Regions from separate parts of the Telluria sp. AIW5 genome, predicted to be linked through region 1. Evidence: predicted binding sites of a transcription regulator. Region 1 holds the regulator's gene; each other region holds the start of a gene.
What was found. The regulator LexA, encoded in region 1, represses DNA repair genes until DNA is damaged. The targets are predictions, from matches to a motif close to ACTGTATNNNNATACAGT.

Region 1 (4,432 bases):
GTAGCGGTAAAAATCGTCCGCGTGCATGAAGTCGGCAATGCGGTCCCAGGCCGCATTGTCGCGCAGGAGGCCGCCGATGACGGACTGTTCTGCTTCGATGGAATGCGGGGGAATGCGCAGCGATTCGATTTGCGGATCTGCGGGGGTATTCATGGCCGGCATTATAACCCCTCCCGTCCCACGGCTGAAATAATTGGTTAGTTTCCACGCATAAAAAAAGCCGGGCGAACCCGGCTTTTTCTTTTAAGCAACAACGACTTACGTGCTGTGCTCAGTGCTTGCTCAGTTGCTTTATCAAGCAGCTTCGCCCACGACAGCGACCGTGATTTCCACGACGACGTCGGTGTGCAGAGCGACGGCAACCGGGTGCTCGCCGGTGGTCTTCAGGGGACCGGTCGGCAGGCGAACCTGTGCTTTTTCAACTGCGAAACCTTGCTTGGTCAGGGCTTCGGCGATGTCGAAGTTACCAACCGAACCGAACAGACGACCGTCGACGCCGGCTTTCTGGGCGATGGTGATGGTCATGCCGCCCAGCTTGTCGCCTTGGGCTTGCGAAGCCGACAGCTTTTCAGCTGCTGCTTTTTCCAGCTCGGCGCGCTTGACTTCGAACTCGGCGACGGCCGACGAGGTTGCGCGGCGGGCCATCTTTTGCGGGATCAGGAAGTTACGCGCGTAACCGTCCTTGACCTTGACCACGTCGCCCAGGTTGCCGACGTTAACAACTTTTTCCAAAAGGATAACTTGCATATTTTTCTCCAGGATGTTCTGAACTGTACGACGCGATTAAGCGTTGTGCAGGTCGGTGTACGGCAGCAGCGCGAGGTAGCGTGCGCGCTTGATCGCGGTGTCGACCTGGCGCTGGTAGTGCGCCTTGGTGCCGGTCAGACGTGCCGGCATGATCTTGCCGTTTTCCTGGACGAAGTCCTTCAGGGTGTCGACGTCTTTGTAATCGACCTGTTCCACGTTTGCAGCGGTGAAGCGGCAGAATTTCTTACGCTTGAACAGCGGGTTCTGCTGTTTGCGCTTCAGTTTTTCTTTGGCTTTGTTTTTGTCGAACTTTTTACCGAATGCCATTTGAGGCTCCTGTATCTAAATGGTGGCCGCTAATAATTAAGCGGCGGCACTGAAATCAATGATGTGAAACACCAGGGCTTTGCTGTTGCGATTCTTCCTGGCCAAAAATCCCGTGAACTGGTGCGCGGCGCCTAACTCTGCGCTGGCGAAGCGGCCCGAAATCTCACCCGCGGCGAACGCGGCAATTTCGAACTCGACCAGCCTCTCGACCCCTGCCTCGACCTGCTGCGAACTGTGCATCAGGATTGCCGAGACGACCGGCACGCCGGCGGGGGTATAGCGCAGTACGTCGCGTTCAGCAATCGTCGCGACGACTTGTAGCTGGTTCACTTACGCTGGTTCACTTCCAATTAACGATTTCTGGCAAGAAAAATTTAAGCAGCAGCGGCGGCCGGGGCAGCAGCAGCCGCTGGGGCTTCTGCGCGGTGGCTCTTGGCTGCGTCTTCGCGCTGGACCGACTTCATCATTGGCGATGGCGTGGTTTCAGCTTTCTTCATTTTCACGGTCAGGTGACGCAGCACGGCATCATTGAACTTGAATGCGGTTTCCAGCTCGACCAGGGTCTCGTTGTCGCACTCGATGTTCATGCAGATGTAGTGTGCCTTCGGCAACTTCTGGATCGAGTAAGCCATCTGGCGACGGCCCCAGTCTTCGACGCGATGGATGTTACCGCCGCGCGCGGTGACGCTGGCCTTGTAACGCTCGATCATCGCCGGGACTTGCTCGCTTTGGTCCGGGTGGACGATAAAAACGATTTCATAATGACGCATGCAACACTCCTTGAGGACGTTTAAACAAATGCCCACCTCGGCGTCAAGACGAGTGTGGGAAGGGAAAGCCGGCAATTATAACGCGGATGGCACGGCTGCGCAATCTCCCGCCCTCGTCGCTGCGCCGCGACACCCTGGGCGGCGCGAATCGTTAAAAATCATCGATTTCCCTTGCATTCCCCGAAATACTGTACAAAAATACAGTCTGAATCATCAACCCGTGCCAGACCCATGCTCAAGCTCACCGCAAGGCAAGAACAGATCCTGAACCTGATCAGGGAAGCGATCGACAATACCGGCTTCCCGCCGACCCGCGCCGAAATCGCCAGGGAGTTGGGCTTCAAGTCGGCCAACGCGGCCGAAGAACACCTGCAGGCCCTGGCTCGCAAAGGCGCCATCGAGATCGTCTCGGGCACCTCGCGCGGCATCCGCCTCATCGGCGCCTCGCTGCCGCAGCCGGTGCCGCATGTCCCTGCCGCCCTGCTGATGTCGTTGCCCCTGGTCGGCCGCGTCGCGGCGGGTTCGCCCATCCTGGCGCAGGAACACGTCGAAGCGACCTACAACGTCGACCCGGCCATGTTCGGCGCGCGTCCCGACTTCCTGCTGAAGGTGCGCGGCTGGTCGATGCGCGACGCCGGCATCATGGATGGCGACTTCCTCGCCGTCAAAAAAGTCGACAGCGCCAAGAACGGCCAGATCGTCGTCGCCCGCATCGGCGAGGACGTCACCGTCAAGCGCTACCGTAAGACGGGCGACACCATCGAACTGCTGCCGGAGAACCCGGACTTCAAGGTGATCCGCGTCGAGCCGGGCGACGAGTTCGCGCTCGAGGGACTTGCGGTCGGTTTGATGCGCAGCTGGCACTGAGTTTGCCGACGTAAAAAAAGCCGCTCGCGCGGCTTTTTTTACGTCCGCCCTATTTTCCGGCGGGACCGTAGTTGCTCCTGCGCGCCTCGATGTCGCGTGCGCGCTCGGGAGAAGGCCCGCTCTCGACAATGGCGTTGTGTTCCTTCACGTACGCCTCGGTCGCGCTGCGCCATGCGGCAACGTCCGCCAGTACCAGCTTGGCCGCCACCTTTGCCTCTTCCGACAGGTTTTGCTGCACCTGCTCCAGGTGCGCCTGCGCACGTTCGGTCTCGCGGGCGTTCATCAGCTTGACGACGTCGGCCGGAATGCGCTTGACCAGCGGCGAGGATGCGTTCAGGTTTTCCACGAAACCGTTGTAGCAGTCTTGCCAGGTGGCGATGGCCCCGGACACGCGATCGATCTCGTCCGCCTGCTTCGACATCGCGGGGATCCGCGGCGCGGGGCAGTAATACTTTCCGGTTTTCAGGTCGCTGCCATCGTAGCCGCCGATCCAGTAATCGATGTCGGCCCGGCGGTCCGTGCGCTGCTGCATGACGACGAGCGAACTGGCGGCCACCGCATTGCCCCGGGCAGCCGCCTTGCGGAACCAGGCCTGGGCTTTTGCCTCGTCCACTGCCCCTGCTTCGCCATACCAGTACATCTGGCCCAGCTGTTGCTGGGCATCGACGTTACCGGCGTTCGCCAGTTTCGTGTACAGCGTCAGGGCCTCGGCATATTTCTTTTGCTCGAACAGGGCGTTGGCAGAGGCGAGATCGTTCGCGGCCGCGGCGGGCAGGCTCGCGAGCAGTAAGGCACAGTAAAGGAATTTTTTCATGGCGGTAACAAAATGAGCGAGGCCCATCATACTGCGAGACGCGGGCCTGCTCAACTGTCGCTCAACCGCCGCTTACTTGCCGCTTACTTGCCGCTCACTTGCCGCTTACTTGCCTGTACTCACGCGCGCGTCGGTACCGCCATGCAAACGCACTTCATTGTCGCGGACGATGCGGGTCGTTTCCAGTTCGATCTGACGCTTGCGCCGCAGGTTCTCCTCCTTGACGAAGGCTTGGGTCGCCTTCTCCCAGGCGTCGCGTTGCGCCAGCGTCGCCTCGGCCCGGGCCTGGGCGTCGAGCAGGATCTTCCGGTACTGCGGCTCGATATGGGCGCGTACGCGCTCGAATTCGGCCGGGCTCATCATATCGAGCACGTCCTGCGGAACGACTTTACCTGCCGGCATCGCGGCATTGAAGTTGCTGACGAAACCGTTATAGCAGGCTTGCCAGGAGGCGACAGCAGCCCGGGTCGCCTCGATCTCTTCGTTGGTCTTCGACAGGACGGGAATCGACGGCGCAGGACAGGCATACTTGCCCGACTGCAGTTCCTCGCCGCGGTATTCGTTCATCCAGTAGGTGATTTCGTTGCCGCGGCTCTTGCGCCGCTCGAGGATCGCCAACGATTCCTTCGCATCGGGGATGCCGGCAGCTGCGGCTTTTCCGATCCATTCGCGCGCCGCGTTCAGGTCCTGTACCGTGCCGTCGCCATACCAGTACATCTCGCCCAGCCGAAACTGCGCTTCCGGGTTGCCCGCTTGCGCAGCCTTTGTGTATAAGGGCAGCGCCTTGCCATAGTCCTTCGCGGCGAGCAGCCGGTTAGCTTCGGCAAGATCGTCGGCGCGGGCGCAGAGGCAAACGAACAGCAGGGAAAACACAAACCGGCGCATGGCATCGTCCTTTCAGGGATGT
Region 2 (4,432 bases), 2.0 Mb from region 1:
CGGTCGTAGAAGCCCTTCGCCAGGGGGCAGGACTCGCCGTGGCAGGCCTTGTCCGGATGCTCGCAGGCCTTGTCGCGCGCGGTCAGCTCCAGCACGCGCAGCGGCAGTTCGGGGGCGTGATTGCAGATGGCCCCGGCGGCGTCGAGGGCCAGCTGGCGGCCCGGCGTTTTCGCGGCAAGGAAGAAGATCTTGTCGATGCGCTGCGCTGGAGCGGCTTTGAGCACCGGGAACAGGGTGCCGATGGTCTTGCCGATGCCGGTCGGCGCCTGGGCCAGCAGGCAGCGCCCGGTAGCGTTTGCCTTGAACACGGTCTCGGCCAGCTGGCGCTGACCGGGCCGGAACTGCGCGTGCGGGAAGCGCAGGCCGGTCAGCGCCGCGTCGCGCGCTTCGCGGTGGCGCAGCTCCTGTCCGGCCCATTCGGCGAAGCGCCCGCAGGCTTCCTCGAACATGGCTTTCAGTTCGCCCGCGCTGCGCGTTTCGCGCAAGGACGTCTCGAGGCCGCTGCCGATTTCGTAATACACGAGCGCCAGGTTGACCTGCTCCAGGCCACGGGCGGCGCACAGCAGGTGGCCATAGACGCGCAGCTGGGCCCAGTGCAGGTGGCGGTGGTTGTCCGGCATCGTCGATAGCTGGCCGCGGTAGGTCTTGATTTCCTCGAGCAGATTCTGCGCCGGGTCGTAGCCGTCAGCGCGGCCGCGCACGTGCAGCGGGCCGTGGTTGCCGCTGAGGGTCACCTCGGCCTGGTAGCCTTCGCCCCGACGCGCGGTGACGACGGCGTGGCCGGCGATGCCTTCCTGGGCGGTGGGCGAGGGCGTGAAGCGCAGGTCGAGGTCACCGCGTTTGGCCGTGAATTCGCACAGCGCACGCACCGCGACGACATAGCTGCTCAAGCGGCATGCTCCCACTGCAGGTAGCACACGGCGACCGGCATCTCGTGCGCCGCGCAGTAATCGATCCAGCGCAGCTGGTTGTCCTGCAGGCGGTCGCCCGGGCCCTTCACTTCGATCATGCGGTAGCGCCGCTCTGCAGGCCAGAACTGGATCAGGTCGGGAAAGCCGCTGCGATTGACCTTCACGTCGGCCAGGATGCGTTCGCACCAGCGCTTCACGTGCGCCGCCGGGATGCAGTCGAGCGCCAGTTCGAGGAGCGCGCGGTCGAGGTATTCCCAGGACAGGAAAGGCGCCGAGATGCCGGCCTTTTCCTCGAAGTGGGCCAGGATGGTGGCGCGGTAGCGGCCGTCGTCGCACTGGGCGAGGCAGTCGGCGAATTCGGCCGCGCGGCGCTGGTGGAAGTCGAGGCTGTGCAGGTCTGCGGGGGCGCGGTGGAAGGGGTGGAAGAAGGCCCCGGGGATGGCGGCGAAGATCGCGCGCCAGCACAGCAACCCGAACAGGGCGTTGGCCAGCATGTTCTCGACATAGAACACCGGCGCCTCTGCGCTGCCGAGGTGGTCGCGCACCGCGCCCTCGACCCAGGGACCGTCGCCCGGCACGGGCAGGCAGAGGTCAAGGCGCACCGGCGCGGCCGGACGGCGGGCGATGGTTTTCGGGTGGCCCAGCTTGCGCGCCAGGCGCGGGCCGATGCGCAGCAGGTGCTGGGATTCGGCGTCGTTTTCGGGCGCGCGTTCGGCTTCCTGCAGCAACTGCCAGGCCTCGCGATAACGCTCGGCCTTTTCCAGAACACGAATGGCGCGTCCGCGCGAACCCGGATAGCCGCAACGCGTGTAGACCTCGGTGGCGCGGGTCCAGTCCTGCTGCTTCTCGAAGTGCTGGCCGACCTGGAACAGGAATTTCTCGCGCCGGCTGTCGAGCCACTCATTGTCGAATGCCTGCAGCGGCAGCTCGTTCAAGACGTCGTCGATCGGCTCGCCGCCTTCGGCGAAGCGCCCCTTGCAGGCATGCAGTTGCAGGTAGTGATCGATGTCGCGCCGGTCGCGAAAACCGCGCGAGGCGGGCGAGAACTCGACCTGCTCGTAGCGGAAGACGCCGAGGTCGGCGAGCACGAATTCGGTCCAGTCCTGGTGCAGGTTGCCGAAAAAAATCAAGCGCAGACGGTCGCACAGGGGTTTGACGAGAATGCGCAGGGCAAGGTCGTCGCAACCGGCATACCAGCTTGAAAAGGCGCGGCTGTCGGTGAAGGCTGCGCGCAAGGCTTCGAGCTGCTCGGCCTTGCGTGCACTCTTCTGGTGCGGATGGGCCGCGAATGCCGTGGCGATCTCGGGCTTGGCCAGCAGGTCGAACAGTTCGTCGAGGCTGAGCACGGGATCGAGCTCGATCCAGCTGGTGGGAAGCAGGTGATGCGCGGCCTCGACCGGGCAGCCGATTTCCGCATACCGCATTTTGCTGGCCCGGAACAGGTCGCCCTTGCGCATGACCATACGCACGAACAGGGCGCGCGCAGGCTGCGGCAGCGTGGGGAAGGCGGCGATGAAAGCTTGTTCTTCGTCGGTCAGCAAGTCGTGGTAACGCTCGATGATCCAATCCAGGACACTCTGGAAATTATCCAGGTAATAAAACTCGTTTTCCAGAACCCTGTTCATTTTGTGAGGCGACAACTGTGCTTATGTACAGTATAGCCTCACGGTCGCCGCAGGCCCAGCGCTTTCGCCCGCAGGTGCCAGACGCCGTGGTTTTTTGCCACATCAGGGGCGGGTGGCCTTTGGCGGGCATTTGGACCCGCTGCAGGCAGCCGAGGGATCGTGCTCGCCGCGATGGCGCTCGGAATGCCGGATGATTGCGGAGATCAGGGCGACGTCGCTGTCGACCTGGGTGTCGGCATTCGCGGGGGCCTTGCGGGCGTGGCTGATGGCGGCAGATCTGGACTTCGCCGCGCCACCGGCGCGGGCCTGGGCAGGTTTGGCGGCACGGCTCGCCGGCTTCGGCGCCTTGTCCGCTTTTTTCTCGACGCTGCTGCGCGCTGCAAGCTCGGTCGGCTCGGACTTGACCGGCTTCGGAACAGCACGTTCCTCCGCCACGCGGGCCGCGGTCGGCACCGGTTTCGTCTCCTTGAGTTCGTGCGGCGGGAGCATGACCAGCGGCGGCACGTTGCCGGCAACCGTCACATCGCGTTTGCCTGCCGACTCGTCGACGATGACTGCCGTGCGCGGCGCGTCGACCACCGATGCCGGCGCCGCTGCTGCAGGCGGCTGGGGCGGCAGAACCGCGTCCGGCATGACCGGCGGCACTACGACGGTGATGGCATCGTGCCGGGCCTGCAGCTCCTGCGCGCCCTTGTGGTTGTCGTAAGCGAGCCAGGCGACGCCGCCGGCGAGGATGCCGGCCAGCGCCGCCGCGGCCCCGTACGAAGCCAGTCGGATGCCGGACATGCGCGCGCCGGTACGGCGGGCCGAGTCGCGCTCGAGCATCGCGAGGATGTTTTCTTCTCCGGCGCCGCGACGCGAGGACATCAGGTTTGGTCTTGTCGAGGCTGCTTGATTTTCGTCTGTAGGGCGCACGGCGTACCTCCTAAGATGGACGTTCCTGCTTCGATTAGAAACGCTCTGGGAAAACCCATGCTGATCTTTATCGCACTTCTGTATTTTTGTGTCGCTTGCAGCCTGATCTGGCTGGCCTGCTTCCCGAGCGGGCGGGCTTTGATCAACCATTTCATGTTTGGTTTGCGCAGCCGGCTCGGGCGCGTGGCGCTGTGGCGGCCCGGGCCGGCCGCGCATGGCTTGCCTTCCCGGCGCGACCTGCGCGGCGTGTTCAAGGCGCTCGTCAAAAAGATGCACCGCAACTGGGTCGTGCTGGCGATCGTCGTGCCGGTGGTAGCGATTCCCTCGCTGCTGGCGCTGGCCCTGCGCACGCCCGACATGCTGCCCGGCTACGAGCCGACCGAAGCGCTGCCCGACGCCCAGATCGCCGCATTGCTGCAGGGCGAGCAGCTGGTGCCGCCGGTGGATCCGCCGCCGCTTGCCTTTTCCACCCAGGAAGTGGTGCAGGTGCGGCCGATGCTGGTCAATGCGAGCCGCAACTGGGGTTTGATGCACCCGGACTTCAGCCAGCGCTTGCTGCTCGCGTTCAAGATCATGAAGGAAAAGCATGGCTATGACATGGCCCTGCTCGAAGGCTACCGCAGCCCGGCGCGCCAGGACATGCTGGCGGAAATGGGGGGCGCGGTGACGAATGCGCGCGCCTTCCAGAGCTGGCACCAGTATGGGCTGGCTGCCGACTGCGCGTTCTGGCGCGACGGCAAGCTCGTGATTTCGGAAAAAGACCCCTGGGCCATGCGCGGTTACCAGCTCTACGGCGAGGTTGCCGAGCAGCTTGGACTGACCTGGGGCGGGCGCTGGAAGATGATGGACCTCGGTCACACCGAGCTGCGCCTCCGGGGTGTGATGCGGCGTTGAGCGGTCCGTTGGGGGTTGAGGAAAATCCAATTTTCCACAGGCAATTGATGCGAGCATTGCCTGTCGGACTTTCCCCCAACCTTCACA
Region 3 (4,432 bases), 1.1 Mb from region 1:
CAGCGGGGCCGTCGGCGCGCAGCGCGTGGCAGCCGTCGATTTCGTACGGACGCGCAGCCTCGCCCTCATTGGCGGCGTTGCGTGTCTCGAACGCGTCATCGGCGAAGGCCTGGATTGCCGCGGTGGGCAAGACCTGCGCCAATTCAGTCAGGTGGGTGCAACCGAGCACGCCCGAGAGGCGGTCTTTCAGATGCAGCCGAAAATGTTTCATGAGCGACAGGCCGACCAGCTTTTTATACGCCGGGCCGATGACGTCGCAGTAACCGGGGTAGGGAACCGAGTCGGACGCGGCTTCGGCGTCGACGATCTCGAGGTCGCGGTTGATGGTGATGCGCAGGCTCAGGTCGTGCACGGCGGTGCCGGCAGGACGGTTGCCGGAGGCAAGCACGATGTCGCGTGCCTTGATGTCGCGGATGCGGGCGTCAAGATCCCACAGGCCATCGTCGCGCGCGTACGCTTCGACGGAAATGGCGCGTGTATGCCGCAGGGAGCGCGGGGTGGGAGAAGACAGGGGCATAAAAAACAAATGTGCCGATTGACCGGCAATCAAGGTGGCAGCTATGTGCTGATGCACGTTACCGCAGCTTCTGCGGCAACTACCGCTCATGCGGCGCTGCTTAAACCGTGAAAGTTTAGCACAGGCGGGGGCGGGTTGCACTGCAACATGGGGATCAGGCGGACGCGCGGCGGGCGGCAGTCGGGCAAACGTGGCCCGCTTGCCCATGTCGGCGTCGACGGCTTCACGCGGCTTGCGCTGGAGACCGCAAAGTGGTGGCTCACCAGTGGGCAAGGCCCCGGCTCAGGCCGCGGCGTCCTTGATAAAGCAGGATTGCCCCTCGGCGTCGAGGCAGATATCGGCATTGCTGCGAACAGTCGTCGTCCAGACGCTACTACCCGCTGCGGGTTCGGTACCGCGCCAGGCCAGGCCGTGGAACGAGACGTGCGGACCGTTCCCACGTTCGTCTTCCCAGCGGCCGCGGATCTCATCGGTCATGGCGCCGGGGCCATCGATCTGGAGCACATACTCGCCGCTGGCCCGGACGTCAAGCACCAGGGTTTTGTCCGCCGTGCCAAGCCGATACGTCCCGGTTGGCTCGACTGGCGGCCTGCTGCAGGCGGCGAGGATGAGGATCGGCATGACTGCGAAGAGTGTTTTCATAATGACAATGACTCCGACAAACAAGCGCCAGCGTGCAGCGTCATCCGGGGTTGAGGAATATGCGGGCGCATATCGCTGGATGGCGCTCCACGCTGGCGCCTGGGAAATAGATTAGTTTAGTTCGGATACAGCGTTGATACGGCTACGGGCCGCCCGGGATGCGGCAAGCCTTAAAACTCGTCGTCTTCTTCCGGCGCGCCTTTGAGGGCTGTGCGTACGGCGCCGCTCGAAAAGCCGCGGGCCATCAGAAAACGCATCTGCTTGTTGCGTTCGGCCGCGTCTTGCGCGACGGTGCCAAACTTGCGCTGCCAGACCTCGACCGCGCGGGCGGTCTCGCTCTCGGCCAGGCCGGGTTTCAGCTCGGCCAGCGCTTCGCCGTTGACGCCATGGCTTTGCAGCTCGGCGAAGACACGGCTGTTGCCGAAGCGCGCAGCCTTTCGATGAATCAGCGATTCAGCAAAACGCTCCTGCGACAGCCAGTTGTTCTTTTCCAGAAAATCGAGGAGGGCGTCGATGTCGTCGCCCTCCTCCGCATGGCGTGCCAGCTTGCGCTTGAGCTCGAGCCGGCTGTGCTCCCTCATGGAGAGGTAGCGCAGGGCCCGACCTTTCAGACTCAATACTGGTTGGCGCATGGCGAATACAGCTCATCGGATAGGGCCGCGGGTTGCAGGTTGAAGGACAACCGGCCCGCCCCGCCCCAGCCGATTACTCCGAAACAGCCTTCAGCTTCGGCGCCTTGTCTTCGGCGTCGCCACCGACTGGCGGCGGCAGTTCGCGCACACCCAGGGCCGCACGGACCTTGTTCTCGATTTCGCGCGCCAGTGCCGGGCGGTCTTTCAAGAACTGACGGGCGTTGTCCTTGCCCTGGCCGATACGTTCGCCGTTATAGCTGTACCACGAACCGGACTTCTCCACGATCTTGTTGTCGGCGCCAAGATCCAGGATTTCGCCTTCACGGGAAGTGCCTTCTCCATAAAGAATGTCGAAGTGCGCTTCGCGGAATGGTGGCGCGATCTTGTTCTTGACGACCTTGACCTTGGTTTCATTACCGATCACCTCGTCACCCGACTTGATCGAGCCGGTACGGCGGATGTCCAGGCGCACGGAGGCGTAGAACTTCAGCGCGTTACCGCCGGTCGTGGTTTCCGGGCTGCCGAACATCACACCGATCTTCATACGGATCTGGTTAATGAAGATGACCAGGGTGTTCGTACGGTTGATCGACGCGGTCAGCTTGCGCAGTGCCTGCGACATCAGACGCGCTTGCAGGCCCGGCAGCGAATCGCCCATGTCGCCTTCGATCTCGGCGCGCGGGGTCAGTGCCGCCACCGAGTCGATGACCACCAGGTCGACCGAACCCGAACGCACGAGTGCGTCGGTAATTTCCAGTGCCTGCTCGCCGGTGTCCGGCTGCGAGATCAGCAGTTCGTCGAGCTTGATGCCCAGCTTCTGCGCATAACCCACGTCGAGCGCGTGCTCGGCGTCGATGAAGGCGCAGGTGCCGCCGAGCTTTTGCATTTGTGCGATGGTCTGCAGGGTCAGCGTGGTTTTACCCGACGATTCCGGACCATAGATTTCCACGATACGGCCACGCGGCAAGCCGCCGACGCCAAGCGCGATGTCCAGGCCCAGCGAGCCGGTGGAGACGGTCTGCACTTCCTCGACGGGCGTGTTTGCGTCCATCCGCATGACCGAACCCTTGCCGAACTGCTTTTCGATCTGCGCGAGGGCGGCGGCCAGCGCTTTGCCTTTTTCAGCCGCGTTGTGTACTACTTTCTTGTCGTCCATAATTTTCTCTCAGTCTTGGAGGTACCAAGGTGTGGGCACCCTCACGCTTTTCAATAGCCACTACTGTATAAAACTCCAGTGGTTTTGGCAAGCGGGATTTTGCCCGACCGTTGCAGAAGGCTCGCATTGTTGCGCCAAATCAAACACAATGAGGTTGTGAAAAAAACTCCAGGGTAAGGGATGCGCCCCCCCCCGAAGCAGCGTCGAAGACAGTACCTTAGTACGGCAAGACGATGCAACGCCGCCATGGAGGATTTTTTCGCAACCTCAGGCGGTAGCCGGGAGGTCTAATCGATAACAGGGTGATCTTATGCGAATTTTGCTTGCGGAAGATGATAGCGTACTCGCGGACGGGCTGACGCGCTCGCTGCGCCAGTCCGGCTATGCGATCGACGACGTGCGGAACGGCCAGGACGCCGACACGGCCCTCTCGACCCAGGAATTCGACCTCCTGATCCTCGACCTCGGGCTGCCGAAAATGTCGGGCCTGGAAGTGCTGCGCCGCCTGCGCGCCCGCTCTTCCCTGCTGCCCGTACTGATCCTCACCGCGGCCGACTCGGTCGAGCAGCGCGTCGAGGGGCTCGACCTCGGCGCCGACGACTACATGGCCAAGCCCTTCGCCCTGTCCGAACTCGAGGCGCGGGTACGGGCGTTGACCCGGCGCGGCGCCGGCGGCGGCCCGACCGTGATCCGCCACGGCCCGCTGGTCTACGACCAGGTCGGGCGCAGCGCCTATATCAACGAGCACATGCTCGACCTCTCCGCGCGCGAACTGGGCCTGCTGGAAATCCTGCTGGCGCGCACCGGGCGCCTGGTGTCGAAGGAGCAGCTGGTCGACCACCTGTGCGAATGGGGTGAAGAGGTGTCGAACAACGCCATCGAGGTGTATGTGCACCGGCTGCGCAAGAAAATCGAGGTGGGCGGGGTGCGCATCGCCACCGTGCGCGGTCTGGGCTATTGCCTCGAAAAATATTCGGACGCGGCCCGTGCCGGCGCCGAGCAGCCCCCCGACGCCAAGTGAACGAACGTGATGCTGGTGTGACCGAGTTCGAGGCGCCCCTGCCGGAGCCGCTCTACGTCCCGCCGAATCCCGAGCCGGAAGAAAACATCCAGCATTCGCTGTTCGGCGAAATCCTCGACTGGATGCTGGCGCCCCTGCTGCTGCTGTGGCCGATGAGCATCGCGATCACTTACCTGGTCGCGAAATCGATCGCCAATCAACCCTTCGACCATGCGCTGGAGGACCGGGTCACGGTGCTGGCCCAGCAGGTGCGCGAAGAGAACGGGGTCATCAATACCCGCCTGCCCGGCAGCGCGCGCGACATCCTGCGCGCCGACGACATCGACAATGTGTACTTCCAGGTGCTCGACGCGGCCGGGCGCCAGGTGGACGGCGACCGCGAACTGCCGCGCCCGAGGGAAGACGATGGCGACAAGGATGGCGCGGTGCACTTTCGCAATGCCGCGCTGCACGGCACGCCCTTG
Region 4 (4,432 bases), 630 kb from region 1:
GCCGATGGCGCTGGAATCGTGCTGGTAGAAACGCTGGATGCCGCCGAAGCTGGCGTGTTCGCTGATGAGTGTGGTCATGGGAGGGTCCGGGTGCGTTGGTACCGCAAGTATGCCATTTCGGCAAGCCTCGTGCTGGACGCACGGCTGGGGCGCGGCGGCGGCGCCGCGCCTCCAGGAAAGCACCCTAGACGACGCCGAGCGCCCCCAACAGCGCGCCCAGGCCGAGCATCCACAGCAGGTGCAGCTTCGTACGCCAGATGACGAGGCAGCTGGCCAGCGCAAGCAGCCACAGCGGCCAATGATAACCATCGCCCCCCGCCGAGCTGGCCAGGATCCAGCTCGTCGACAGCAGCAGGGCGATCACGACCGGCGCCATGCCCTGCTTGAAGGCGCGCACGGCGCGCAACTCGCGGTTGCGGTGGCCCCATTGCGCGACCAGGTAAGTAAAGATGGTCGAGGGCAGCAGGATGCCGGTCATCGCGACCAGCACGCCGAGGAAGGCGGCCGCGGTACTGCCGGCGTTCATGCCGACGTTCCAGCCCATCAGTGCGACGAACAGCACGTTCGGCCCGGGCGCGGCCTGGGCCAGCGCGATCGAATCGTTAAACTGGGCCTGGGTCAGCCAGCCATGCTGCTCCACCAGGAAGCGGTGCATTTCAGAGGTCGTCGAGATCGCCCCGCCGAGCGACATCATCGACAGCAACAGGTAGTGGCCGAACAGGTTCAGCCAGTCGTGCCAGGCGAGGGTGATGTGGATCGCGGCGTTCATCGCAGCCCCCGGTAAGCCAGTACGCAGCCCAGGCCGCCGAGGACGAGCAGCACCCAGGCGAGCGGGAATTTCAACAGCCCGACCAGCACGAAGCCGGCCACGATGATCGCCAGGCACCAGGGCAGGGGCACGGGGTTACGCTTGAGTGCGGCCCACATCTTGAGGCCGACCGCCGCGATCAGCCCGGCCGAGACCGCCGCCATGCCGCGCAGGGCGCCGGCCACCTGCGCATTATCGGCGAAGCGCGCATGCAGGACCGCCAGCAGCAGGATCAGCACCAGCGGCACGGCCAGCATGCCGGCCAGCGCCGTCAGCGCGCCGCGCAGGCCGAAATAGCGGGCGCCGATCATCATCGACAGGTTGACGACGTTCGGCCCCGGCATGATCTGCGCCACCGCCCAGTCCTCGATGAATTCCTCGTGGCTCAGCCAGCGCTTGCGCTCGACGAGCTCGCGCTGGACGACCGCGAGCACGCCGCCGAAGCCCTGCAGGGCCAGGAAGGTAAAGGAGAAAAACAGGTCGGGCAGGGATGCGGGACGCGGGCGGTCGAGGACGGGCGGTGAGGTCATCGCGCCATTATCGCGCCCGCCCGGCGTTCTGTCACGGCACGAACCAGCTCGCCAAGGGGTTTGCCCCTGGAGCCTGGGCTCTTAGCCGCCGCCGATCCCGCGCATGACACGCCCGCTGCCGCCGCATTGCGGACATTGCTTGCCGTCGGCCAGCTTGCCGCTGCCGGAGCAGGCTTCGCAGACGTCTTCGCCGGCGCCGGGTGTGCCGGGGGAAGCTTCGTCGCCAGGGTTCAGGTCGGGTTCGGGAGTCGTAGCCATGGTTGCCTCGCAGGTGGATGGAGAACACGGCCATTCTAGGACGATCGATTGCGCGGTGGCGCTCTCTTGGGAAAGTCGCCTATTCAAATTTTTACACTTTTCGATAAGAAGTTGACATTGACATTGTTTTGTATTGATGAATACTTCACAGCATCCGAATACTTAACAGCATTCAACCTGACAAGTCGAGGTCACGATGGAGCAAGCTTCAGTCGAGCGCATCAACCTGCTGGCCGCCATGGACGAATCCCGCACCGATGCGCGCCAGCGCCGCATCGTCGATGCCGGCATTGCAGTCCAGGGCAGTGCCAATACCATGTCTGCCTTTGAGTTCCTGCGCGCTCGCGATATCGGCGTCGACGTCATCGAGCGCGTGCTTCTGGAGCCGCACCGGCGCCGCGCCCGCTCCTGAAAGTTTCCGTCCGTAATCTGTTTTTGATGTCAAAGCGTCAGCTTTGTCGCGTGACCTGCGGGGCAGCTTATACACATAAATTGCTTTTTTTCATGTTTGCCGCAATTCCTCATGGTTCTGCACATGATCTCGCAAGTCATTGATTTTCCATCAATTCAGCATTGCCCGTCGAATGGGCAAGTTGTTGAAAGCCGCATACGGACGCGTTTTCCGGCTGTCAAGCCCCATCTTTTCCACAAAGTTATTCACAGAGTTTGTGGATATCCGGAAAAGTTCTTTAGTTACGGCCACTTAGCGTAGGGCGATCATGTAACAGGCGAACTTCGTCGAGCGTTCGTGCAAGCTTTTTACAACAGGGCAGGGGAGGGCGAGTGCAAAATGCACTTGCGAAGCGCTACTGGACAAATGTACAGTTGCGTTGTTTACTATTTGCCACTTCCCCATGTCCGCTGCCGCCGCTGCTGTGCCCACGACCGACGACCCCTTCGCCAGCCTCAATCCCGAGCAGCGCGCTGCGGTCGAGCACGATATTGGCACATCGGCCCGTGGCGCACCGGCCCGGCCCTTGCTGGTGGTGGCGGGCGCCGGTTCCGGCAAGACGAATACGCTGGCGCACCGGGTTGCCCGCCTGATCATGGCGGGCGCCGATCCGCAGCGGATCCTGCTATTGACGTTCTCGCGGCGCGCCGCCAACGAGATGACCCAACGCGCAGGCAATGTCCTGCAGCGCATCATGGGAGGGAGCAGCCAGGGCGTCGCGACCCTGCCGTGGGCCGGCACCTTCCACAGCATCGGCGCGCGCCTGCTGCGCGAGTTTTCCGGCCGCATCGGCCTGGACGAATCGTTCACCATCCACGACCGCGGCGACTCCGAAGACCTGATGGGGCTGGTGCGCCACGAGATCGGCCTGACCCAAACCGCCAAGCGCTTTCCCTTGAAGGGGACTTGCCTGTCGATCTATTCGCGCGTGGTCAATTCGCGCGAGCCGCTCGACCTCGTGCTGCAGAGCACCTTCCCCTGGTGCGTCGAGTGGGAAGCGGAGCTGAAACGCCTGTTCGGCGCCTATGTCGACGCCAAGCAGGAACAGAACGTGCTCGACTACGACGACCTGCTGCTGTTCTGGGCCGAGATGGCCTCCGACCCCGAGCTCGGACCGGAGATCGGCGGCCTGTTCGACCACGTACTGGTCGACGAATACCAGGACACCAATCGCTTGCAAGCCACCATCATCACCGGCATGAAGCCGGGAGGCGATGGCGTGATGGTGGTGGGCGACGATGCCCAGTCGATCTATTCCTTCCGCGGCGCGACGGTGCGCAACATCCTCGACTTTCCCGGCCAGTTCACGCAGCCGGCGCAGGTGATCACGCTGGACCGCAATTACCGCTCGACCCAGCCGATCCTGGACGCCTCGAATGCGCTCATTGCCGGTGCGCTCGAGCGCCACGCCAAGACGCTGTGGACCGACAAAGTCGCCAGCAGCCTGCCGCAGCTCGTGTTGATTCCCGACGAGGCCGAACAGGCGCGCTGGGTCTGCAAGCGCATCCTCGAGCACCGCGAAGCCGGCATCAAGCTGACCACGCAAGCCGTGCTGTTTCGCGCGGCCAGCCATAGCGCGGCGCTGGAACTCGAACTGATGCGCCGGAATATTCCCTTCGTCAAATTCGGCGGCCTGAAATTCCTGGAAGCCTCGCACATCAAGGACGTGCTGGCCGTGCTGCGCTTTGCCCAGAATCCGAACGGACGCATGGCCGGTTTCCGGGTGCTGCAACTGATCCCGGGTATCGGTCCGGCCACCGCTACCCGCCTGCTGGATGCGGTGGCCGAGGCGCCGGAAGCCATCGACGCCGTGGAAGCCTTTGCCGCGCCGTCCAAAAGCGGGGGCGACTGGCAGGATTTCGTCACCCTGTATCGCCGCCTGCGCACGCCAGGGCTGCGCTGGCCGGCCGATATCGAGCTGGTGCGCGACTGGTATCTGCCGCACCTCGAGCGCCTGCACGACGATGCCACGGTGCGCGCGGCCGACGTCGCCCAGCTGGCGCAACTGGCGGGCGGCCATGGCACGCGCGAAAGTTTTCTCGCCGAGATCACGCTCGACCCACCGGAAGCGACCAGCGACCGCGCCGGTCCGCCGCTGCTGGACGAGGATTACCTGATCCTGTCGACAATTCACTCGAGCAAGGGCCAGGAATGGAAATCGGTGCATGTGCTCAATGTTGTCGACGGCTGTATTCCGTCCGACATGAGTACCGGCAGCGCGGAGGAAATCGAGGAAGAGCGGCGCCTGCTGTACGTGGCCATGACGCGCGCCAGGGAGCACCTGCACCTGGTGGTGCCGAACCGCTTCTTCATCAAGCAGCAAGCGCAGATGGGCGACCGCCACGTCTACGCGGCGCGCACCCGCTTCGTGACGCCGGCCATGCT

Region 2: a site for LexA is predicted at 2,551-2,568, ahead of AC1MEM_RS19460 (VRR-NUC domain-containing protein). Genes of this name have one in related genera too.
Region 3: a site for LexA is predicted at 3,010-3,027, ahead of recA (recombinase RecA). Genes of this name have one in related genera too.
Region 4: a site for LexA is predicted at 2,405-2,422, ahead of AC1MEM_RS13490 (ATP-dependent helicase). Genes of this name have one in related genera too.

Annotation. Positions count from the first base shown of each region.
Region 1 covers NZ_CM155289.1:2,410,918-2,415,349, reverse strand. The annotation lists gene AC1MEM_RS10615 (replicative DNA helicase) at 1-153, opposite strand, end outside; gene rplI (50S ribosomal protein L9) at 295-747, opposite strand; gene rpsR (30S ribosomal protein S18) at 784-1,074, opposite strand; gene priB (primosomal replication protein N) at 1,111-1,404, opposite strand; gene rpsF (30S ribosomal protein S6) at 1,449-1,844, opposite strand; gene lexA (transcriptional repressor LexA) at 2,076-2,711, shown strand; gene AC1MEM_RS10585 (sel1 repeat family protein) at 2,761-3,525, opposite strand; gene AC1MEM_RS10580 (tetratricopeptide repeat protein) at 3,631-4,410, opposite strand.
Region 2 covers NZ_CM155289.1:4,405,818-4,410,249, reverse strand. The annotation lists gene AC1MEM_RS19465 (ATP-dependent DNA helicase) at 1-890, opposite strand, end outside; gene AC1MEM_RS19460 (VRR-NUC domain-containing protein) at 887-2,536, opposite strand; gene AC1MEM_RS19455 (hypothetical protein) at 2,639-3,403, opposite strand; gene AC1MEM_RS19450 (M15 family metallopeptidase) at 3,509-4,345, shown strand.
Region 3 covers NZ_CM155289.1:1,308,022-1,312,453, reverse strand. The annotation lists gene AC1MEM_RS05800 (DUF2889 domain-containing protein) at 1-517, opposite strand, end outside; gene AC1MEM_RS05795 (hypothetical protein) at 800-1,159, opposite strand; gene recX (recombination regulator RecX) at 1,330-1,791, opposite strand; gene recA (recombinase RecA) at 1,865-2,947, opposite strand; gene AC1MEM_RS05780 (response regulator transcription factor) at 3,258-3,968, shown strand; gene AC1MEM_RS05775 (sensor histidine kinase N-terminal domain-containing protein) at 3,965-4,432, shown strand, end outside.
Region 4 covers NZ_CM155289.1:3,037,156-3,041,587, forward strand. The annotation lists gene fghA (S-formylglutathione hydrolase) at 1-78, opposite strand, end outside; gene AC1MEM_RS13470 (chromate transporter) at 185-769, opposite strand; gene AC1MEM_RS13475 (chromate transporter) at 766-1,338, opposite strand; gene AC1MEM_RS13480 (hypothetical protein) at 1,420-1,596, opposite strand; gene AC1MEM_RS13485 (hypothetical protein) at 1,793-2,008, shown strand; gene AC1MEM_RS13490 (ATP-dependent helicase) at 2,451-4,432, shown strand, end outside.